DNA from 3 places in the Streptomyces sp. NPDC000880 genome. Region 1 is predicted to be linked to each of the others. Evidence: riboswitches for the same ligand, from Rfam matches in the RefSeq annotation. Region 1 holds a riboswitch; each other region holds the start of a gene.
What was found. Region 1 has a riboswitch for cyclic di-AMP ahead of ACWDO5_RS29090 (M23 family metallopeptidase). Riboswitches for the same ligand answer to the same signal wherever they lie in the genome.
Positions count from the first base shown of each region.

Region 2: it holds a riboswitch for cyclic di-AMP, as region 1 does, so the genes downstream of both, ACWDO5_RS08360 (transglycosylase family protein) here and ACWDO5_RS29090 (M23 family metallopeptidase) in region 1, are expected to answer to the same signal.
Region 3: it holds a riboswitch for cyclic di-AMP, as region 1 does, so the genes downstream of both, ACWDO5_RS28170 (M23 family metallopeptidase) here and ACWDO5_RS29090 (M23 family metallopeptidase) in region 1, are expected to answer to the same signal.

Region 1 covers NZ_JBSFMS010000123.1:12,858-20,555, reverse strand. Annotated here, with positions in the region: gene ACWDO5_RS29095 (PP2C family protein-serine/threonine phosphatase) at 1-915, shown strand, start outside; cyclic di-AMP (ydaO/yuaA leader) riboswitch at 1,180-1,334, shown strand; gene ACWDO5_RS29090 (M23 family metallopeptidase) at 1,345-2,409, shown strand; gene ACWDO5_RS29085 (aldo/keto reductase) at 2,519-3,475, shown strand; gene ACWDO5_RS29080 (PrsW family intramembrane metalloprotease) at 3,566-4,909, opposite strand; gene trmB (tRNA (guanosine(46)-N7)-methyltransferase TrmB) at 4,970-5,761, opposite strand; gene lhgO (L-2-hydroxyglutarate oxidase) at 5,878-7,227, opposite strand; gene ACWDO5_RS29065 (MFS transporter) at 7,237-7,698, opposite strand, start outside.
Region 2 covers NZ_JBSFMS010000017.1:13,164-20,861, reverse strand. Annotated here, with positions in the region: gene ACWDO5_RS08385 (NAD(P)/FAD-dependent oxidoreductase) at 1-135, opposite strand, end outside; gene ACWDO5_RS08380 (Ppx/GppA phosphatase family protein) at 480-1,394, opposite strand; gene ACWDO5_RS08375 (DUF501 domain-containing protein) at 1,391-1,924, opposite strand; gene ACWDO5_RS08370 (FtsB family cell division protein) at 1,961-2,440, opposite strand; gene eno (phosphopyruvate hydratase) at 2,587-3,873, opposite strand; gene ACWDO5_RS08360 (transglycosylase family protein) at 4,126-4,806, opposite strand; cyclic di-AMP (ydaO/yuaA leader) riboswitch at 4,810-5,015, opposite strand; gene ACWDO5_RS08355 (transglycosylase family protein) at 5,303-6,190, opposite strand; gene ACWDO5_RS08350 (cytochrome P450 family protein) at 6,303-7,538, opposite strand; gene ACWDO5_RS08345 (MazG family protein) at 7,535-7,698, opposite strand, start outside.
Region 3 covers NZ_JBSFMS010000114.1:13,789-21,486, reverse strand. Annotated here, with positions in the region: gene ACWDO5_RS28175 (alpha-galactosidase) at 1-1,796, shown strand, start outside; cyclic di-AMP (ydaO/yuaA leader) riboswitch at 2,695-2,849, shown strand; gene ACWDO5_RS28170 (M23 family metallopeptidase) at 2,852-3,796, shown strand; partial or broken gene ACWDO5_RS28165 (SGNH/GDSL hydrolase family protein) at 3,990-4,780, shown strand; gene ACWDO5_RS28160 (SDR family NAD(P)-dependent oxidoreductase) at 4,780-5,067, shown strand; gene ACWDO5_RS28155 (SDR family NAD(P)-dependent oxidoreductase) at 5,055-5,486, shown strand; gene ACWDO5_RS28150 (DinB family protein) at 5,423-6,142, opposite strand; gene ACWDO5_RS28145 (hypothetical protein) at 6,373-6,564, shown strand; gene ACWDO5_RS28140 (carbohydrate kinase family protein) at 6,599-7,429, opposite strand; gene ACWDO5_RS28135 (hypothetical protein) at 7,327-7,698, opposite strand, start outside.

The DNA of each region.
Region 1 (7,698 bases):
GTCACGTCGTTCACCGAGCTGTTCACCGTGCTCACCGTCGCCGGGCTCGCGCTGCTCATCAACCGCCTCGTACGGATCGGCCGTGAGCGCCTCGCCTCCGCCCGGGTGATCGCCGAGGCCGCCCAGCGCGCCGTGCTGCCCGCCCCCGCCGCGCGGATCGGCGGGCTGCGCATCGCCGCGCGGTACGAGGCGGCGCAGGCGGACGCCTTTATCGGCGGCGACCTCTTCGCCGTACAGGACACGCCCTTCGGGGTCAGGCTGGTGGTTGGGGACGTACGGGGCAAGGGGCTGGGGGCGGTCGAAGCGGTGGCCGTGGTCCTCGGGGCCTTCCGGGAGGCGGCCGAGCAGGAGAGTTCGCTCGAAGGGGTCGCCTCGCGTCTTGAGCGGGCGCTGACCCGCGAGGGCACGCGGCGGGACGAACTGGACGCCGTCGAGGGGTTCACCACCGCCGTGCTCGCCGAGATCCCGCGCGGCGACGCCGTGGTGCGGGTGGTGAACCGGGGCCATCCGGAGCCGCTGGTGCTGTACGCCGACGGGGACCTGGACATCCTGGAGCCGACCTGGCCCGCGTTGCCCCTGGGAATGGGCGAACTGGGCGCGTGGCCGGACCGGTCGGAGGCGCATCCGCTCCCCCCCGGGGCCACGCTGCTCCTCTATACGGACGGCCTGTCCGAGGCGCGCGACGCGGGCGGCGTCTTCTACGACCTCGGCGAGCGGCTCGCGGGCCGGCTCTTTCCCGGGCCCGAGGAGCTGCTGGACGCGCTCGTCGACGACGTACGACGGCATACGGGCGGCGCAGCCACGGACGACATGGCGCTGCTGGCGGTCAGCCGTCCCACCGAGGGACAGCCGGACCGCCGCAGGATCGTGCCGGTGGTCAGAGCTCTGGGAGGCTCTGACCGTCGGAGCAGGTGATGGCCATCGCGCGGCCACGGGGCCGACGCAGGGCCGACACTGTGCGTAGTCGAAGCGCACCCCTCCGCATAACATTTGATGCACTGTCAGGTGGGGGCCCCGATCTGAGTGCCGATCAAGTCGCCCGACTCCGGCCGCTTGTGTCCTGGTAAGTCCCCGCCGAAGTCGTTAACGATCAGTCGGAACAGCTTGGAATACGACCCTGGAGTCTATTAACGTTCGATAACGCAGCGCGGTCGTCCCAGTCGTCGCAAGAGACGGCACCGTGCGCACGCGCCGAATCCCGCAAGGGAACCGGGGAACCACCAATTGGGGTGAATCGGGCACCTTTGCCGCTCTTTCCGCGGTCGAGGCGCCCGTAGGAGACCTTCCTGCTCCGAACCCGTCAGCTAACCCGGTAGGCGAGAAGGAAGGAAGGAGCACGCCTCCGTGGCGTCCAACAAGCCTGCCCCCGAAGCACCCTTCGGAACCCTGGAAACTGAGTTTTTCGGCGACGAACCGGCGGAGCGGGCATGGGAGGAATGGAACCCCACCGAGGATTCCGTCCATCCGGTGCGCGGCCGGCACCGTGTCATGAAGCAGCGAGGCGGGCTCGCCCGTAGCTCCACGGTGCTCGGCGTCGGCGTGATCGCCGCGGTGGGCGCGGGCGGCATGGCCACCGCGCAGGACAAGCCGCCGGTCTCCATATCCCTCCCCGATTCGATCGCGGACAACCTGCCTGATGCCCAGTCCCTGCCGGGCGTGGGCTCCCTGATGTCCGACGGCGCGTCGGACGCCGACGCGGGGAACGTGAACGCGGCCCCGCTCACGGCGATGACCCTCGCCGCGGACCCCGGCACCGGGGCCGGAACGGACAGCGCGTCCGGCGCCGGTGAGGCGCTGCGCGCCCGCATTCTCCAGCAGGCCGAGCAGCAGCAGTCGGAGGCGGACGCCGAGGCGAAGGCGGCCGCGGAGAAGCTCGCGGCCGAGAAGGCGGCGGCGGAGGCCGCGAAGCAGCAGACCGCGGCGGAGGCCAAGGCCGAGGCCGAGAAGCGCAAGGCCGAGGAGGCGGCGGCGGCGAAGGCGGAGGCGGCACGGCTGGCCAAGCTCGCGAAGAGCTTCGCCCTGCCCACGTCCTCGTACACGATCACCTCCACGTACGGCGAGTCCGGCTCCATGTGGTCCTCGGGCCACCACACCGGCCTGGACTTCGCCGCCCCGACGGGCACGCCGGCCAAGGCGGTCCACGGCGGCACCGTCAAGTCGGCGGGCTGGTCCGGCTCTTACGGCTACCGCATCGTCCTCGAGCTCGCCGACGGTACCGAGGTCTGGTACTGCCATCTGTCCTCGATGACCGCGAGCGCGGGCCAGCAGGTGACGACGGGCGAGACGATCGGCCGCGTCGGCGCGACGGGCAACGTGACGGGCCCGCACCTGCACCTGGAGGTCCACACGCCGGGTGGGTCGGGGCTCGACCCCATGGCGTGGCTGCGCGGCAAGGGCCTCAGCATCTGATCGTGCGCCACAGTCCCCGGCAGCCCTGGCGCACACCCCCCGAGGCCAGGGCTGCCGGTACAGCGCGTAGAACGGAATAGCGCGTACCACCACGGCCGTTGATCAAACCATGACTACTCTCCGAACTCTCGGCTCGTCCGACATCGCTGTTTCCCCGCTCGCCCTCGGGGGCAATGTCTTCGGCTGGACCGCCGACCAGGCGCAGTCCTTCGCCGTGCTCGACGCGTACACCGCCGCCGGCGGCAACTTCGTCGACACTGCCGACATGTACGCCTACTGGGCACCGGGCAACGAGGGCGGCGAGTCCGAGACCGTCATCGGCAACTGGCTCGCCGCGCGCGGCAACCGCTCCGACGTCGTCGTCGCGAGCAAGGTCGGCGCGCACCCCCAGTACCAGGGACTGTCCGCCAACATTGTCAAGGCCGCGGCTGAGGAATCCCTGAAGCGGCTGCGTACCGACTACATCGACCTGTACTACACGCACTACGACGACCTGAGCGTCCCCGTCGAGGAGATCATCACCGCCCTCGACCAGCTGGTGCAGGACGGCAAGGTCCGTGCCATCGCCGCGTCCAACATCAGCGCAGAGCGGCTCCAGGCGTCTTTGGACTTCTCGGAGCGCGAGGGGCTTGCCCGTTATGTCGCCCTGCAGCCGGAGTACAACCTCATCTCCCGCGATACGTACGAGGGCGATCTACAAGACACCGTCGCCCGTGCCGGGCTCGCTGCCGTCCCTTACTCCGCGCTCGCGTCCGGTTTCCTCACTGGTAAGTACCGGCCGGGTGTGACGGTGGACAGCGCACGGGCCGCGGGCGCCGGCGAGCACCTGGAGAACGGGCCGGGCCTGACGGTCCTCGCTGCGCTCGACAAGGTCGCCAAGGCACGTGGCGCGCAGGTCGCGACCGTCGCGCTCGCCTGGCTGGCCGCGCAGCCGACCGTCGTCGCGCCGATCGCCTCGGCCCGCACGGTCGAGCAGCTGCCCGCGCTGACCGCGGTCGCCGAGCTGGAGCTGACGGCCGACGAGCTGGCCGAGCTGACCGCGGCGTCGGCCACTTCGAGCGCGTGAGGTTCCCCCGGACGAGGTCTGGGGGCCATTGAGGACATCGGGTCCGTCGGAGGCCCGGTGAAGGCTAGGCCCTGTCCGGGCGGACAGGGCCTAGCCGCGGTACGGGTTGTAGCCGCCGTAGTCGCGGTGCGGCGGCGGTGTCCGTACCCGGCCCGTCGCCCGTGCCGCGTACGTCAGCGCGGGACCGGCGACGTCCTTGCGCTGCCACAGGTGGTGCAGCAGCTCCTGCTCGCGCTCCGCGAAGTCCGGGCCCGCCGCGTCGCGGTGGGCCCGGTGGCGCAGAAAGGCCAGGGACGTCGCGAACCGCTGGTACTCCGACACGGCGTGCGCGGCGGCCGGTCCGTGCGCGCGGCGGGCGACCTCGCGGGCCATCGTGCGCGCCCGCATCGAGGAGAGCGCCGGCGGCTCGGCGGCGGTCAGCCAGCCGGCCGCGGCGTACGCGGGCAGCTCGGCGGATATCGTGCGCAGTTCGCGCTGACGGGTCCAGATCGTCAGCCAGGTCAGCAGCCCGAAGGCGGGGACCATGAACGCTCCGTACACGGCGTAGAAGCCCCACGGGCCGAAGAGCGACGACGAGCCGTTCCACAGGGCGTGCATGCCCATGGCGAGGGCGAGGCCGAGCAGCGGCAGCACGATCCGGCGGATGCGCTGGCGCTGGGCGGCGCGCGCGGCGATCCCGAAGCCGATGCCGGTCAGCACGGTGAAGAGCGGGTGCGCGAACGGCGCCATGACGACGCGTACGAAGAAGGTCGCCGCGGTCACCGAGGCGAACCCCGATGTGCCTATCTCCTGGTCCTCGCCGAAGGCGGTGCCCAGGTAGAGGATGTTCTCGGTGAAGGCGAAGCCGGTCGCGGTGAAGCCGGCCACGACCACGCCGTCGACGATCCCGGTGAAGTCCCGTCTGCGGAAGATGAAGATCAGCAGGATCGCCGTGGCCTTCGCGCTCTCCTCGACGATCGGGGCTATCACCGTCGCGCCGAGCGTGTCCGCGCTCGCCGGGTCGGCGGTGGCGGTGGCTATCCAGCGGGTCGCGAAGGAGTTCGCGATGATCGCGACGAGGGCGGCGGCGAACGCGCCCCAGGCGAACGCGAACAGCAGATTCCGCCAGGGGCCCGGCTCGACCCGGTCCAGCCAGCGGAAGGCCGCGGTGAGGAGCGGGACGGGAAGGGTCGCGAGGCCGAGACCGACCAGGAAGCCGTGGGTGCCGGTCTGTTCGCGTACGAGCGCGAGGATGACGAGGCCGGAGAGGGCGAGGAGGGTGATCAGCGCCCCCGCCCGTACCGCTCTGCTGTGCCAGAGCCGGGAGGCGCGGCGCGGTTTGTAGCGCCAGCGGGCACGCTCCGGTACGGCGGTGAGCAGCTCGGCGAGGTGCTGCTCCTCGAACGCCGGGACCGCCGGATGCGGTGCGGGGTCCTGCGGGGGCGACTCGGACACCCATTGACCCTAACGAGGGACACTGACAACTGGCGATGGTGTCCGGGGTGCTACTCAGGGTTACGCGGGTCCCAACGCGCGGCGGAACAGCAGGTCGTGCACCTTGTGGCCCTTGTCCAGGCCCTGTCCTTCGAACCGGGTGAGCGGGCGGAAGGCGGGGCGCGGGGCGTAGCCGCCGTCCTCCTGGGTGTTCTCGAAGTCCGGGTACGCGGAGATCACCTCGAGCATCTGCTCGGCGTACGGCTCCCAGTCGGTCGCGCAGTGCAGGATCGCGCCGGGCTTCATGCAGGTGGCGGCGAGGGAGAGGAACTCGGGCTGGATCAGCCGCCGCTTGTGGTGCCGCTTCTTGGGCCAGGGGTCGGGGAAGAAGACGCGCAGCCCGTCGAGCGAGCGGGGCGGGAGCATCTCCCGCAGGAGGATGATCGCGTCGCCGTTGGCCACCCGGATGTTGGACAGCCCGTTCCGCTCCGCGAGACCGAGGAGATTGCCCTGGCCGGGGGTGTGGACGTCGACGGCCAGAATCCCGGTGGCGGGGTCCTCGGCGGCCATCTGCGCGGTGGCCTCGCCCATCCCGAACCCGATCTCCAGGACGACGGGCAGCCCGCCGAACATCTCATCGAGGTCGAGGACGCGGTGCCCGTCGATGTCGAGACCCCAGACGGGCCACAGCCGCTGAAGCGCGTCGCCCTGCCCGGCGGTCACGCGGCTCCGCCGCGGCTGGAAGCTGCGGATACGCCGCTCATGGTGCGACCCGGCGGGATCGGCGACGGGCCCGCCGGGGAAGCGGGGCTCGCGGTTGGCGCGGATGGGGGCCGGGGGGCCGTCGGGGGTGTGGTTTCGGAGCTCAGACACAGTGGCGTCAATTCTACGGGGGCCTGCGGGTGGAGCCCGTCCGCCCGGCAGTCGGCTTTGTCCGTGAACGCCGGACGGACTTGAAATCAGGCGTCGAGCGGCATGGCCCGCCCGGGCTAGCGGCTCGCACGAGCCAGGTTGCCGCCCGTCAGCGCGGTCAGGGCCCTGCGCGCCACCTCGCGGCCGATCGGCAGCGACGCCGTCGCCGCCGGGGACGGCGCGTTGAGCACATGCACCGTGCGCGGGGCCTCGCGGATCAGGAAGTCGTCCGCCAGCGTCCCGTCCCGCAGCACCGCCTGCGCCCGCACCCCCGCAGGGACGGGGCGTAGATCGTCCTCGGTCACCGCCGGGAGCAGCTTCTGCACCGCCGTCGCGAACGCCCGTCTCGACAGCGAGCGGTGCAGCTCCCCCACTCCGTACCGCCAGTGCCTGCGGGCGACCCGCCACGAGCCCGGCCAGGCCAGCGTCTGTGCCATGTCCCGGGGGCGGACCGCCGACCAGCTGTAGCCCTCGCGGGCAAGCGCCGGGACCGCGTTCGGCCCGACGTGGACGCCGCCGTCGATGCCGCGGGTGAGGTGGACCCCGAGGAACGGGAAGGCCGGGTCCGGGACGGGGTAGACCAGGCCCCGGACCAGCTCGGGCCGCGTCAGCTCGTAGTACTCGCCCCGGAAGGGGACGATCCGCATCCCCGGCTCGTCGCCCGCCAGCAGCGCAACCCGGTCGCAGTGCAGCCCCGCGCAATTGACCAGCACCCGTGCCCTGACCACCGCCCCCGATGCCGTACGCACGGCGACGCCCCAACTGCGGCGGTCGATCTCGGCGGCCTCCTCGCCGTACCGGATGTCCGCGTCGGACGCGGCCCCCAGCTGCGCCGCCACCGCTCCGAAATCGCACACCCCCGTGGTGCCGACCCGGATCGCCGCGAGGCCCCGCACCTGCGGCTCGTACTCCATGATCTGGGCGGGGCCCAGCTCCCGCACCGGAATGCCGTTCTCCCGGCCGCGCTGGACCAGTGCGTGCAGCCGCGGCAGCTCCTCCCGGCCGGTGGCCACGATCAGCTTCCCGGTGACCTTGTGCTCGATGCCGTACTCCGCGCAGAACTTGACCATCTCGGCCGCCCCGCGCACCGCGAACCGCGCCTTGAGCGACCCCGGCCGGTAGTAGATCCCGCTGTGGATCACTCCGCTGTTCCGGCCGGTCTGGTGCCGCGCGGGCCCGGGCTCCTTCTCCAGAACGGTCACCCGGGTGCCGGGAGCCGCGCGCGTGAGCGCATACGCCGTCGACAGGCCGACGATCCCGCCGCCGATCACCAGCACGTCACAGTCGAAGCCATGCCCATGGCTGTGCCCGTAGCCATGGGCGAAGTCCTGCCCGGACGCCGTCACCGCGTCACCTCCCACCCCGATAGTGCACTGGCCCACCGACAATGGTCTTAAACCAGCCAGGTGAGCCGGGTCGCGCGCCATCGGGCCGTGCTACGCCGGAGTCACCAGCAGCGGCCGGGCCCGCTCCCGCAGCTCCACCACCCGCGGCTCGTCGCCGTACGGCTCCAGCCGGTGCAGCAGATCCCGTACGTACTCCGTGGTCCGTGCCGAGGAGATCCGTCCCGCGACCTCCACCGCGCGCGTGCCCGCCGCGCACGCCGCGTCCAGGTTTCCCGACTCCAGTTCGGCGACGGCCGACACCACGAGCCGCAGCCCGTGCGAGCGAACGAACTCCTCAGTGGGCCGCGACAGGGCCTGCTCGGTGAAGCGCCGCACCTGGCGCGGCGCCTTCAGATCGCGGTAGCACTCAGCGGCGTCCGCGGCGAACCTGTCGTACGAGTAGAAGCCCAGCCAGGACGGGTCCGCGTCGCCCTCCCGTGAGCGTTCCAGCCAGCCCTCCGCCGCTTTCAGCGCGGCCCCCGCCGCCGGCGCGTCGCTCGCCTTCGCATGCGC
Region 2 (7,698 bases), on a different contig from region 1:
CATGTACGAGCGCGGGTCGACGACCGTGACGGTCGCCTCGCCGTAGCGCATCTTCTTCAGAATGCGACGAGCTGCGTACAGGCCTACGTACCCACCGCCTACAACGAGGATCCTGGGACGCTCCGTGGTGCTCATGCCATCGAGTATCCACCCCTCCCAGGGGGGGTGCTCGTGAGCCCCTTCACAAGGTGTCGAGCCACCTCTGCTACACTACGCGGCCCACGTGACCGAGGTCATGCCGCTGCGGGGGAACCACGGTACATGGGGAAACGTTCTCCACCCCTCGTGAGCTGGCCCCTAAGGGCCTCCCGTAGATGAACCAGCGGCCCGCTTCATGCCCCCGCAACGCGCCCCGCAACGCCCGGAATGCACCCCGCCGGGCGGTGCGGAGGGGCCGGAAGGGCCTTTCGCCCCCCCACAGCACCCGTCAGCGGAATTTTCCTTGTGAAGAACTTCACGAAGTTCATTCCGAGGCTGCTCTAAGCGATCGACCAGGCGATCCCGTCGAGGATGTCGTGCTCGCTCACGACCACCTCCGGCACCCCGATCCGCTCCATGATCGCAAGCAGCACGAGCGCCCCGGCCCCGATGACGTCGACCCGCCCCGGGTGCATCACCGGGTGCGCGGAGCGCTGCTCGTGGTCGGCCTTCAGCAGCGCCTCGCTGACCGCCTTGATCTGGGCGTACGGGATCCGTGCGTGGTGGATCCTCGTCGGGTCGTACTCGTCGAGACCGAGCGCGATCGCCGCCACCGTCGTCACCGACCCGGCCAGGCCGATCAGCGTCTGCGCCTCCCGGATCGGGACGGTCTCCTCGGCGAGATCGAGCGCGGCCTCGATGTCGGCGCGCATCGCGGCGACCTCGTCGGGCGTCGGCGGATCGTGCCGGATGTGCCGTTCGGTCAGCCGTACGCAGCCGATGTCCACGGACCGCGCGGCCTCGACCTCCTCATGGCCGACGACGAACTCGGTCGAGCCGCCGCCGATGTCCACCACCAGACGCTCCTCATGGCCCGGCAGCTCCCGCGTGGCGCCGGTGAAGGAGAACTCCGCCTCCTGGTCCCCGGTGATCACCTCGGGTTCGACGCCCACGATGTCGATCACTCCGCGAACAAAGTCGTCCCGGTTGGACGCGTCGCGCGAGGCGGAGGTGGCCACGAAGCGGATCTTCTCCGCGCCGTGCTTCTTGATCACGGCGGCGTACTCGCGGCACGCCGCGAAGGTCCGCTCCAGCGCCTCGGGTGCGAGCCGCCCGGTCCGGTCCACGCCCTGGCCGAGCCGGACAATCGTCATCCGCCGGTCGAGGTCGACCAGCTCACCGGCGGCCGGGTCCGCGTCGGCGACGAGCAGCCGGATGGAGTTCGTACCGCAGTCGATGGCGGCGACCCGGGTCACTTCTCGTCCCCTTCTTCACACGGCGCGACGCACGGGCCCTTGCGCCACCACTCGGGCAGCATCGCGATCGCCTCGTCGCCCAGCGGATTGACGCCGGGTCCCGCCGCGAGCGAGTGGGCGACCAGGACATGCAGGCACTTCACCCGGTCGGGCATGCCGCCCGCGCTCGGGAAGCCCTGCAGCATCTCGATGGCGTCGCGGCGTGCGATGTAGTCCTCGTGGGCGGCTCGGTACTTTGCGGCCAGTTCCGGGTCGGTCGCGAGGCGCTCGTTCATCTCCTTCATCACGCCGTTCGCCTCCAGCGTGCCGATCGCCGAGGCGGCCCGCGGGCAGGTCAGGTAGTACAGCGTCGGGAAGGGGGTGCCGTCGGGGAGCCGCGGCGCGGTCTCGACGACGTCGGGCTGACCGCACGGGCAGCGGTGCGCGATGGCGCGCAGTCCGCGCGGCGGACGGCCGAGCTGCTTCTTGAACGCGGCGATGTCCGCGTCGGTCGGCTCGGTCGGGGCTGTGGTGGGAGGGGGCGTTTCCATGCCTGCCTTGGTTCTAGCGGTGCTTCTGTGTGGCTGCTACTTGCTGCGGTCGGCGTTGTCGACGCCGTCCCAGACATTCGAGTACCAGGGGCGGTCGGCCGCCCCACCCTCTTCGGTGCGGCGCTTCTCGGCGGCCTCGGGTGCGATCATGATGTAGCCGGTCTCTCCCGGCAGCACGAGATGCAGGTGCTCGCGGGCGAGGCGCCGGATGTACATGTCGTCCTGGAGCCGAGCCTTCTCGTCCCTCAGCCGCTCGACCTGCTGTTCGGCGTCCGCCATCCGGCGCTCCTGGTCGGCGATGTCGGCGCGCTGGGAGACGTACTGCCGCATCGGATACGCGAGCGCGACGGCCAGCGAGCAGACCACCAGGGCCAGGAAGGCCGCGCGGCCGGTGAGCCGGGAGCGGCGGGCCTGCCGGCGGCTTTGCGACCGGTAGACGCGAGCGGCGGTCTGCTCGCCGAGCAGCCGCAGCCGGGTCGAGGTGGAGAACCGGTCCTGGTCCCCGTTGCGTGCCATGGTCTCGCCTCCCCGTTACGCGCCTACGTCCCCGGACACGGTACGGGACCGCGACCGGGGACGTAGGTAACGAGAGCGTCAGCCCTTGCTGTACCGATCAGTTCGCAGAGCGCCGTGCCGATCAGTTCGCAAAGCGCTGTGCCCGATCAGTTCGCAGAACGAAACCGCGGGAACGCCGAGCGGCCCGCGTACACCGCGGCGTCGTCGAGGATCTCCTCGATGCGCAGCAGCTGGTTGTACTTGGCGACGCGCTCGGAGCGGGCCGGGGCGCCGGTCTTGATCTGGCCGCAGTTGGTGGCGACGGCCAGGTCGGCGATGGTGACGTCCTCGGTCTCGCCGGAGCGGTGCGACATCATGCACTTGAACCCGTTGCGCTGGGCGAGCTCGACGGCGTCCAGGGTCTCGGTCAGCGAACCGATCTGGTTGACCTTGACGAGCAGGGCGTTCGCGGCGCCGTCCTCGATGCCGCGGGCGAGGCGCTCCGGGTTGGTGACGAAGAGGTCGTCGCCGACGATCTGGACCTTGGTGCCCAGCTTGTCGGTGAGGACCTTCCAGCCGGCCCAGTCGTCCTCGAACAGCGGGTCCTCGATGGAGACCAGCGGGTACGCGGCGACGAGCTCCTCGTAGTACTCGGTCATCTCGGCGGCCGAGCGGGACTTGCCCTCGAACTCGTAGGCGCCGTCCTTGTAGAACTCGGACGCGGCGACGTCGAGCGCGAGCGCGATGTCCTTGCCGGGGGCGTAGCCGGCTTCCTTGATGGCCTCGAGGATCAGGTCCAGCGCGGCGCGGTTGGAGTCGAGGTTCGGCGCGAAGCCGCCCTCGTCGCCCAGGCCGGTGGACAGACCCTTCTGCTTCAGGACCTTCTTGAGGGTGTGGTAGACCTCGGTGCCCCAGCGCAGGGCCTCGGAGAAGGACTCCGCGCCGATCGGAGCGATCATGAACTCCTGAATGTCCACGTTCGAGTCGGCGTGCGAGCCGCCGTTCAGGATGTTCATCATCGGAACGGGCAGCAGGTGCGCGTTCGGGCCGCCCAGGTAGCGGAAGAGCGGCAGGTCGGAGGCCTCGGAGGCGGCGTGCGCCACGGCGAGGGAGACGCCGAGGATGGCGTTGGCGCCGAGCGAGGACTTGTCCGGGGTGGCGTCCAGGTCGAACATCGCCTGGTCGATCAGGCGCTGCTCGGTGGCGTCGTACCCGACGAGCTCCGGGCCGATCTGCTCGATGACGGCGAGGACGGCCTTCTCGACGCCCTTGCCCTGGTAGCGGTTCTGGTCACCGTCGCGGAGCTCAAGAGCCTCGAACGCACCGGTGGAGGCGCCGGACGGAACAGCAGCACGACCCGTGCTGCCGTCGTCGAGGCCAACCTCGACCTCGACCGTGGGGTTGCCTCGGGAGTCCAGGATTTCCCGGGCTACGACGACGTCGATGGACGGCACGAGCATCTCCTTCTGGGATGTGACGCTAAATGTGACGCAAGCGGTGGGACACAAGCAGTGCAGGGTCGCCTCGGCCTTGCGGCAAGAGCCTAACCGGCTCCGGGGCATCGGCCGGCCGATGCCCGCCCGCTGGGACGGAAAAGGGCATGAACAGGCAGTGACAAGGCAGCACCCCCGCCCGGCGCGTACGGGGGAAAGCGCGCAGGACCGGGGTGCTCCGGTGCCCGGGGGGTCAGCTCGGGCGGAGCCGGGTCAGCTCAGGTGGAGCTGCTGGCCCGGGTAGATGACGTCCGCGTCGTCGATGATGTCCTTGTTCAGGTCGAACAGCTTCTGCCAGCCGCCCTTGACCTTCTCGGTCTCGGCGATCTTGCCGAGGGTGTCGCCGGCCTTGACCTTGTACTCGCCGTCGCCCTTCTTGAAGCCCTTGGCCTTGGCGGCGGGCTTCGCAGGGGCGGCGGGGCGCTCGGAGCGGGTGGTGGGAACCTCGGCGCGCTCCTGCTTCGGCTGCGCCGGCTGCGTGGTGCCGGAGTCGGCGGAGCCGCCGTCGTACGCGGCGCCCGACAGGCTGACGCCGCAGTTCGGCCACGCGCCCTTGCCCTGGCCGGCCAGGACCTTCTCGGCGACCGCTATCTGCTGGGACTTGGAGGCCTGGTCGGCGCTCGCGGCGTACTGCGTGCCGCCGTACGCGGCCCAGGTGGAGGACGAGAACTGCAGGCCGCCGTAGTAGCCGTTGCCGGTGTTGATGGACCAGTTGCCGCCGGACTCGCACTGGGCGACCTGGTCCCACTCGGAGGCGGTCGCGGCGGACGCCGAGGTGGCGCCGATGAGCGGGGCGGCGACGGCCGCACCGGTGACGCCGGCGATCGCGGCGAAACGAGTAGTCCGATTGAAAACGGACGGGCGACGGTGCTTGCCCTTGCTGGAGAACAGCATGGAACGTCTCCTCACCGACGCCTACGAGGTGAGCTGTCGGGTTCGGGCCGATGGGGAATCCCCAGTTCCGCCAGGAACCAGAAGACGAGTTGCCCGGCCGCGCGTCCTGCGCGCGGCTTCACCCCAAGCCGGTGGGAGCCGTCGATCTCAACGGCCGGGGCCGGCGCTTACCTTGGGTCCCCCGCTCCTGCCTTCGGCGCTCTGCGCGATGACTACTCCCCTGACCGTCGGCAGGATTCGGCGTGATGGTCAGTGGTGCCCGCGGTGGCGAGCGGTTCAGACCGTAGACACAGCTCTCCCCGATGTTCAAAGGTGAGAAACGGGGAGAAATCGCCCATCTCGCCACTCCGATAACTCTCGTTTCCGCAGGTGGCGGGCGGAATGAGTGGTTCCGCCGGGCATGTCACGGCAGTTGGGACAAAGAGACCCTTGTCTCACTTGCACAGATTCGGACATAACCCTGCGAACTTGCCCGCGAACCGCCCGCGGATTACCCCTACTTCAGGCCTAGATCGAGGCTCTGGCCGGGAAGGATGAGATCAGGGTCGGCACCGACGGTCTGCTGGTTCGCCTCGTAGAGCCCGGCCCAGCCGCCGGAGAGCTTCTGCTCGTCGGCGATGGCCCACAGGCTGTCGCCCGGCCGGACGGTGTACTCGCCGGGCGCGGCGTCCGCTTCGACCGCCCCATCCGGGTTGCCCGCATTGTCGCGTGCCGAACCGTCACCTCGCGAGGCATGGCGGCCCACTTCACGCACATTGTCTGTATTGCCCGGCTCGGTGTTCTCCGGAGCGGGCTCGCCACGGTGCTTGCCGCTGCCGCTGTCGGCGCCCAGCGTCGCGTCCGCGGTCGCCGACGCGGCGGGCTCGGCCGACCCGGCCGGGTCCGCGGACGGCTCGGCAGACGGCGCCGCGGTGGGCTCGGTCGAGGGCGTCACGGGTATGAGCGGCTCGGCGGGGGCACTCTGCTCGGGCAACGGCAGGATGCCCGGGTTGACGCCGGTCGCGGCGCCGTCGTTCGTCAGCCCGGCGAGTGGCGCACAGCTGGGCCACGCCGCGGGGCCCTGCGCGTCGAGGACCTTCTCGGCAACCGCTATCTGCTGCGAGCGGCTGGCGAGGTCGGCGCGGGGCGCGTACGCCGTACCGCCGAAGTCCTGCCAGACCTCCTGCGAGAACTGCAGCCCGCCGTAGTACCCGTTGCCGAGGTCGGCGCTCCACATGCCGCCGCTCTCGCACTCCGCCACTCGGTCCCACATGGAGGCGTCAGCGGCGGAGGCCGAACCGGCGCCGAGAAGGGGGATGGCGATGGCCGATCCCGTCACCCCTGCCGCGACAACGATGGCCGGCGCCTGGCGAGGTCGGCGGTGTCGCCCGTTCGCGGAACCCATGCGGTTGCCTTTCACGTGACTGCTGGGACGACGGTGAACGTAGCGGCATTCGAACGCGAGTCACAAGTCGATGCAGCAGAGATCACGTGAAAGTCACAGACTTGACAATGCGTCAGGTCTGTCGAGCGTTGAACTCAACCGGCAGAGTGCGCAATCCGCGCATAATGAGACCCCCACGCCACCGCAAATCGGCTGGATCGCCCGCAAGCCGCAAGTCCGGCATTCTCCTGAGCAGCGTGGCGAGCGCGGTCTGCCCCTCAAGACGCGCCAGCGGCGCGCCGAGGCAGTAGTGGATGCCGTGCCCGTACCCGAGATGCTGGTTGTCGCGCCGGGACAGATCGAGGGTGTCCGGGTCGGCGAACCGCTCCGGGTCCCGGTCGGCGGCGGCGAGTATGACCAGTACGGGATCGCCCGCCGCGATCCGCTGCCCGCCGATGACGAGCGCCTCGGTGGCGAACCGCCAGGTGGCGAGCTCCACGGGCCCGTCGTAGCGCAGGAGTTCCTCGACACCGGCGGCCAGCAGTTCGGTCTCACCGGCCGCGAGGGAGGCCTGGAGCCGCCGGCGCTGGTCCGGGTTGCGCAGCAGCGCGTACACGCCGTTGCCGATCAGATTCACCGTCGTCTCGAACCCCGCGAAGAGAAGGATGAAGGCCATGGCGGCGGCTTCGTTCTCGGTGAGGTGCTCGCCGTGGTCGGATGCCCTGATGAGCCCGGAGATGAGGTCGTCGCCCGGGTCTTGTCTTTTGCGGTGGATGAGTTCCGCGAGATAGCCGCGCATCTTCTTCACGGAGCGGGCGACTCCGCCGCGCGGACCGCCGCCGTGCCGGATCATCATGCCCGCCCAGTCGCGGAAGTCGTCCTGGTCCTCGCGCGGGACGCCGAGCAAGTCGCAGATCGCGTAGATGGGGAGCGGGAACGCGAACTCGTGAATCAGGTCCGCCTCCCCCTTGCCTGCGAAGCCATCAATGAGCCGGTCCGTCAACTCCTGTACGCGCGGGGCGAATTCGGCGACACGGCGCGGCGTGAACGCCTTCGACACCAGCCGCCGCAGCCGGGTGTGGTCCGGCGGGTCGATGTTCAGCAGATGGGTCATCAGCTCGGCCTTGCGCTCGCCGGGGATCCCCGTCCTCCCCTTGGCGTGCGCGGGCTCGTCGTGATGCGCGGGATTCTTGCTGAGCCGCTGGTCGGCGAGGGCCTGCTTGGCATCGGCGTACCGCGTCACCAGCCATGCCTCGACCCCGCTGGGAAGGGTGGTCCGGTGGACCGGCGAGTTTTCCCGGAGCCAGGCGTACGCGGGGTAGGGGTCGGTGGCGAACGCCCAGGTGAACAGCTCGGGCTGAGCGCTCACTCCTGCCCCTCGGCGGCGCGGATCGCGTCCCGGTAGGTGCGGGCCGCGGCGCGCAGGGCGGCCTCCGGGTCGATGCCGGAAGCCTCGGCCCGGACGGCGAGGGCGAGCAGTTCGTAACCGGTGCCCGGGCCGGCGGGGAGCGGGACGTCGAGGCCCGCCG
Region 3 (7,698 bases), on a different contig from region 1:
CGGTGGACGGCGACGAACTGCGGCTCCGCTTCACCGACGCCCTGCACGGCCTCGGCCTCACCCTGCACCACCGGATGCGCGACGACGCGGACATCATCGAGCGCTGGGTCACCGTCGCCCACGAAGGGGACGGTCCCGACCTGGAGCTGCTGCGGGCCGACGCCGCCGCCTGGACGCTGCCCCAGCGCGACCGCTGGCGGCTCAGTCAGCTGCACGGCCGCTGGGCGGCCGAGTCGCTGCTTGTACGGTCGGAGCTGACGTACGGCGAGAAGGTGATCGGCAGCCGTCGCGGCCACACCGGACATCAGCATCTGCCGTGGGTCGCGCTGGACGCGGAGGGGGCCACGGAGGAGCACGGCGAGGTGTACGCCTGCGCGCTCGGCTGGTCCGGGTCCTGGCGGATCTCCGTACAGCAGCTGCCCGACGGACTCGTGCAGATCACCGGCGGCGCGGGCTACGACGAATCGGGACTGCTGCGGCTCGCGCCCGGCCAGTCGTACACCTCGCCCGTCTTCGCCGGGCTGTGGACCGACGGCGGATTCGGCGCTGCCAGCCGGGCCTGGCACGCCTGGCAGCTGGCGCATGTGATCCCCGACGCGGCGACCGAGCGGCCCGTCCTCTACAACTCCTGGGAAGCCACCGGTTTCGACATCTCCGAGGAGCAGCAGCGGGCGCTCGCCCAGCGGGCCGCGGCCATGGGCGTCGAACTGTTCGTGGTGGACGACGCCTGGTTCGGGCAGCGCACCAGCGACCGCGCCGGGCTCGGCGACTGGACGCCCAACGCCGAGCGCTTCCCGCAGGGGCTGGGGCCGCTTGCCGACGAAGTGCACGAGCTGGGGATGCAGTTCGGCATCTGGGTCGAGCCGGAGATGGTCAATGCCGACAGCGACCTCTACCGCGCGCACCCCGACTGGGTGCAGTACCACCCGGGCCGCGCCAGGACCGAATTCCGCAACCAGCTCGTGCTGAACCTCGCGCGCGAGGACGTACAGGCCTATCTCTGGGAGCAGCTGGACACGCTCCTCAGCAGCGCGCCCATCGACTACGTGAAATGGGACTTCAACCGCTGCTTCACGGACGCGGGCTGGCCCGGCGAGAAGTACCCGCAGAAGCTCTGGGTCGAGCATGTGCACGCGCTGTATGCACTCTTCGACCGGCTGCGCGCGGCGCATCCGTCCGTCGCCTTCGAGTCCTGCTCGGGCGGCGGCGGCCGGATCGACCTCGGAATCCTCTCCCGTACCGACCAGGTGTGGACCTCCGACAACACCGATCCGCTGGACCGGCTCGCCATCCAGCAGGGCTTCACCCAGTTGCACCCGGCACGGGTCATGGCGGCCTGGGTCACCGACAGCCCCAATGTCCAGCTCAACGGCCGCGTCAGCACGCTCCGTTTCCGCTTCGTCAGCGCGATGGCCGGTGTTCTCGGCGTCGGCGGCGACCTCACCGAGTGGACCGATGAGGAGCTCGCCGAGGCACGCGGCTGGGTGGACCTCTACAAGAAGATCAGGCCGCTGGTGCAGCACGGCGAGCTGCACCGGCTGCGGGCGCCCGAGGGCGGGCTCAGCGCCGTGCAGTACATACGCGGCGACGAGAGCGTTGTCCTCGCCTGGCTGCAGGCGCAGCACTACGGCGAGCAGCCGCCCAGGCTCAGGCTGCGCGGCTTCGACCCGGCAGCCTCCTACGAGTGCCTGGACACCGGCGCCGTACACCGGGGGGCCGTACTCCTGCACCACGGACTGGACACCGGACTCAAGGGCGACATGGACGCCACCGTGATCCGGCTGCGTCGCCGCTGATCCGACTCCGAATCGACTCCGAATCGACCCGGCCATGAACGCGAACTTCCATGGCCGGGCGAGGGCTTCAGGAGCAACGAGCGGATACGGCGCAGACGGCTCGTCGGGGCGCGGCATACCCCCGTACCCCGCTGCAACGGATTCCGGCGACTCCTCCGGCTCAAGCCTGCCGCGAATTTCGAGTGGACGACGGGCAATTCGGAATGGGCCAAAGGAGATCAGGGGGCTCTACGAGGGGTGACATCGAGAAGGTCGACATCCATGATCGGGATGTACGCGGAGAAATCCCCGGCCGCATTCGCCTTCGGCGACACCGTATTCAGGATCTTCATCCCGCACCCATCCCGCGCGCCGCGGGGGCCTGCGCCGGCGCGATCGCGGCGGCCTTCGCCACGTCGCCCCGGATGCCTCCGCGGTCGGCTCCACCCCCTCGTTCCGGAAGAGCGGCCCGTCGCGGACGCGGCACCATTTTGTCCAGTTTTGCGGTTGAGGCCGAGAGGCAGTCGTCGAGCAAAGGCGGTGGGTCACGGTGGAATTCCTGTGGTGTTGACAGGAATTCGGGGTAAGTGGGCTCGATCGGCTGATCATCATTAAATGACACTTCTGTCCGAATTGGCCGGTTCGGCATAACGTGCCCCGTATGTAAGGGAGATGGGACCCGACCCGTGAGCAGGATCATATCCGTGACGTTCCGTGGTGGTGCGGCGGAGTCGAATTCCTTTGACGGAAGGACAGTTGGGATCCCGTTGGGATCCATTATTCACGGAGCGTAACCGGAATTCTGTGGCGATATCGCATGGATCATTGACCCGGGAAAGTGATGGCTTGTACCCGCCCGTCCGTCTCGCTTACGTTCCCGTCAATCCGGACGGACCGCCTAATCCTGCCGCCGACCGGAATTCGAAACCCACCAACGCGTGGCAGGAGCGGGGGACCCAGGTAGTACGCCATTCCGGAGTTCCGGACGGCTCGGGGTTAAGTCGCGCACCGCGCGGCCGGGCATCTCCAGCCCGAACCCGACAGCTCACCTCGTAGGCGCCGGAGAGGAATGCGCCATGCCCGCAAAGGGTAAGCACCGCCGTCCAAGGACCAGCCCGATCACGCGCGGCTTCGTCGCCGCCGGCACGGGTGGCGCCGTCATCGTGCTTCCACTGATGGGCGCCACCGGCGCCCACGCGGCGGGCAAGACCGCTCCCGCCGTGGCGGCTGCGGCAGTGACCGCCGCCGCGACCCCGGCGGCCGCCAAGCCGGCCGCCGCCCCCACCACGTACTCCGTCGTCGCCGGCGACTACCTGGCCAAGATCGCCAAGGAGCACGATGTGTCCGGCGGCTGGAAGAAGCTGTACGAGGACAACCGTGAGCAGATCGGCGACAACCCGTCGCTGATCCGCCCGGGCCTCAAGCTGACCCTCGGTGCGACGTCGAAGGCGAAGGCTCCGGAGAAGGCGCAGCCCCGCGAGGAGAGCCAGGCCGGGGCCGAGTCCAAGGCCGCACCGAAGGCCGCGTCGAAGGCCAAGGCCTCCTCCGACTCCGGCTCGGACCCCTCCGCGCAGTCCTCCGGTGACTCCGCGAGCGCCCCGCAGACCAGCGGCTCCGGCTTCACAGCCCCCGTCGACGGCGCGACCGTCACCACCCCCTACCGCATGACCGGCGCCATGTGGTCCAGCGGCTACCACACCGGCGTCGACTTCGCGGCATCCTCCGGTACCACCGTCAAGGCCGTCGGCGCGGGCACCGTCGTCTCCGCCGGCTGGGCCGGTGCGTACGGCAACGAGGTTGTGATCCAGCACAGCGACGGCAACTACTCGCAGTACGCCCACCTCTCCTCGCTCTCCGTCTCCGCCGGCCAGAGCGTGAGCGGCGGCCAGCAGCTCGGCCTCTCCGGCTCCACCGGCAACTCCAGCGGCCCGCACCTGCACTTCGAGATCCGTACCGGCCCGAGCTACGGCTCGGACATCGACCCGCTGGCCTACCTGCGCCAGTACGGCGTCTCCATCTGATCCGCGTCCGGTCCGCCTGATCCAGCCGAGGCGCAGACAGCACACCGCTCTCCCCTCGCACCGCCACCCGGCGGCGCGGGGGGAGTCGGCGTATTCCGGGTTGGACGAAACTTGGCCGGTGGCAAAGATCACCCCTCGTCAACCCCTCCTTGCGGTCGCGTAGGTCACATCCGTAAGGGAAAGATGTGGTCTCGTGGCAGACGATTCGAGAACAGGGAAAAATGGCGCATTCGGGTCGTACGCGGCGATCGGTGACAGCTTCACCGAGGGCGTGGGAGACCCGGGTCCGAACGGGATGTACGTCGATGGGCTGACCGGTTCGCGGTCCTGCTCGACGACCGGACCCCGGAGCACACCTTCAGGTACGCCAATCTCGCCGTGCGCGGCCGTCTCCTCGACCAGATCGTCGAGGAGCAGGTGCCGAGGGCGAAGGAACTCGCCCCGGATCTGGTGACGTTCTGCGCCGGCGGCAACGACATCATCCGGCCGGGCACCGACCCCGACGACGTGGCCGAGCGCTTCGAGCGCGCCGTCGCCGACCTCACGAGTGCGGTCGGCACGGTCATGGTCACCACCGGATTCGACACGCGCGGGGTGCCGGTGCTGCGCCATCTGCGCGGCAAGATCGCCACGTACACCGCGCATGTACGGTCCATCGCCGACCGCTACGACTGCCCCGTCCTCGACCTCTGGTCGCTCAAGTCCGTTCAGGACAGGCGCGCCTGGGACGCCGACCGGTTGCATCTGTCGCCCGAGGGACACACCCGGGTTGCGCTGCGCGCCGCCCAGGTACTCGGAATCGATGTGCCCGCCGACCCCGACCAGCTGTGGCCGCCCCAGCCGCGGCGCGGCCCGCTCGACGTGCGCCGTGACGACATCCACTGGGCGCGTGAGCACCTGGTGCCGTGGATCGGCCGACGGCTGCGCGGCGAGAGCTCCGGCGACCATGTCGAGGCCAAGCGCCCGAACCTGCTGCCCCTGTGATGGCGGCGGGGTGGGGTGCGAGGGACCTGCCCCGGCTGACGGGCCGTACGGCCCTGGTCACCGGTGCCAACCGCGGCATCGGCTTCGCGGTCGCCGCGGGCCTCGCCGGCGCCGGGGCGCGGGTGCTGCTCGGCACCCGCGACCACGACCGCGGCGCGGCCGCGATGCACCGGCTGCGCGCCGAGGTGCCGGGCGCGCGGGCCGGGCTGCTGCCGCTGGATCTGGCCGACCTGGACTCCGTACGCGAAGCAGTGCGGCTCACCCCCGACCCTGGCTGGATCTGCTGATCAACAATGCCGGGCTGATCGCGCCACCCCACCGCCGCACCACGGCGCAGGGCTTCGAGTCGCAGTTCGGCACCAACCACCTCGGGCACTACGCACTCACCGCGCTGCTGCTGCCCAGACTCCTCGACCAGCCGGGGAGCCGCGTCGTCACCGTCACCAGCATGGCGCAGAGCAGCGCCCGCCTCGACTTCGAAAATCTGCAGAGCGAGCGCCGCTACGGCGCGTGGCGCGCCTATGGCATGTCGAAACTCGTGTGCTTGTCTACCCGTCCGGCATCGACGTGTCCAGCTCCACCAACCGCTCACTGGCGTGTGGATCGGAAACGCCATGGAACACCCTCGCCGCGCGCCCGGGCCTACCCGGGAGTGGTGAAGCGGGCCCGCCACAGGTCGCGGAGCAACGCGATCTCGGCCATGTGATGGATGAATTCGAGGTTGGCCCCCGCCAGCACGGCGATGAATGGGTCGTCGGGATCGGAGCCGTACGGGTACTGCGAGAAGCCGACCGTGTCGAGCTGCTCGTCGGTGATGGCGGCGACGCTGTCGCGCCAGCGGTCGATCAGCGCCCAGAACCGTTCGAGTGCCAAGGCGGCGGAGGGGGTGAAGTCGACCAGCAGCTTCGGCTCCTGCCGCCGTTCACCGAAGGTCCACTCCCATTGGCCCGCGAAGCAGGAGTGCAGGTGCCCCAGCCGCCACGCGATGGTGGTGACCGGCACTTCGTCGGGCTCCGGCGCACCGGTGTGGGCGAGGATCTGTTCGACCCGCTCGACGCTCACGCTCCAGTCATCGGCGATCTTGGCGACCGTCATGCCGCCGGCAGCCTGCCGGGAGATCTCGGCGTACTCGTTCGCCGGGATGTCCGGGGCGCCCTTGTCGAGCACCCACTCGCCCGGCCCGTACGCCCGGGGCGTCGCCGCCTCGCCCCGGCGCCGGATCGACCAGCAACCGGCCACCGGCTCCCACAGGCACTCCTCGTCACCGAGCCCCGTCAGCCGCACCTGGGCCATCTCCCTGGCCTGGTCGAACTGGTCGAGCAGCAAGCCCAAACGGTCGGTCCGCGCGCCCTCAGTCTCCATGCCTGGCTCCCCTTCGCCGTCGCGTCTCGTACCTCACTGCGCTCAGGCGGAAGTTAACGGCTCACCTCACGGAGCGCCACCGATTTTCTCGCCCACGAAGCGGTGCAGCACCACCCGCATCACCGCACTCGTTCAGGCCGTCCCCACCCTCCACGTGACCTGCTCAAGCTGAGGTTGGAAAAGGCTCCCTGACTGTTCAATCGCCGGAGCTGATTGGCGGCGCGCTCCCGGTGCTGCGTGCGGCGGCGGACCCGGACGCTCGGGCCGGTGAGTACTACGGCCCCTCCGGCCTCGGCTCCTTCAAGGGCGCACCGAAGCCGACGGCGTTCTCGGCGCGGGCGCAGGACGCGGCGGTGGCGCGCCGGCTGTGGGAGGAGTCGGCGAGGGACGGGATCGGCTTTCCCGTTCCGTACGACGGCTGAGGAGCCCGCCGTACGAACCAATGCGTCCCGTGCGTCAGACCTGAGACGGCACGAGTCCGGCGGGGCCGATCAGCGCCGTGCTGCCCTCGCCCGTGCAGGCGTGGGCGCCCGCCAGTGCGCCCAGCCTGGCGCTCTCCTCCAGGTCGCGGCCGGACAACCGCCCGTAGAGAAAGCCGCAAACGTACGCGTCCCCCGCGCCGTTGGAGTCCACCACCGGTGCGGGCGGGACCGCCGCGGGGATCGGGCGTGGGGTGCTGCTGCCGTCGCGGGTGAGGAGGTACGAGCCGCCGGCGCCCGCCGTCGCGACCACCGTCTGTGCCCGTCCGTCGCGCAGGATCTCCCGCATCACCGAGGCGATCCGCTCGCCGGCGCCCGCCGCGCTCAGGAAGACCAGGTCCGAGCGGAGCGCGAACTCCCGTTGGTGATCGGCCAGTCCGTCCCAGTCGTGCAGGTCGGTGGAGACGGGTACGCCGAGCGCCTCGATGTCGTCGTAGAGGAACCGCGCGAAGTTCACGATCGAGAGATGGATGTGGCGGGCCCGCCGCAGATGTGGGAGGTAGAAGTCGCGCGGCATCCGCAACTCCCCCGGATCGCGGGCGTCGTAGAAGGACATGCGGCGGCCCGCGGGGTCGACGAGGTTGACCGCGCGACGAGTCCCGGTCGGGGAGAGGAGCGGCTCGAAGGCCACCCCGCCTTCGGCGAGCCGTGCGCGGACCTGGTGGCCCGGCCAGTCGTCGCCTATGTAGTCGAGGAGGGTGACATTCAGCCCGAGGGCCCGGCAGCCCAGGGCCACGTTGCCGCCGGTGTGGCCCGGCGATTCGCGGATCGGGCCGACCCCGACGGAGTCCGAGAGCGGGACCGGCAGAGAGTCGACACGGACGACCGTGTCCACGCCGGTGCCGCCGACGACCAGCACATCGTGGGGGAGAGGATCTGCCTGCTGAGACTGAGACTGAGACTGAGACTGAGACTGAGACTGAGACTGAGACTTGGACTGAGACTGCGGCTGCTGAGACACAGTTGCCAAGTATGGGGGAAGAGGCTGTGCGCGCACGGCCGTTCAGCGAGCGGCGGCGGTGAGCGCGGCGCGGTCCACGCCGAGCTCGCGGGCGAGCGCGTCGTCGGTCCATTCCA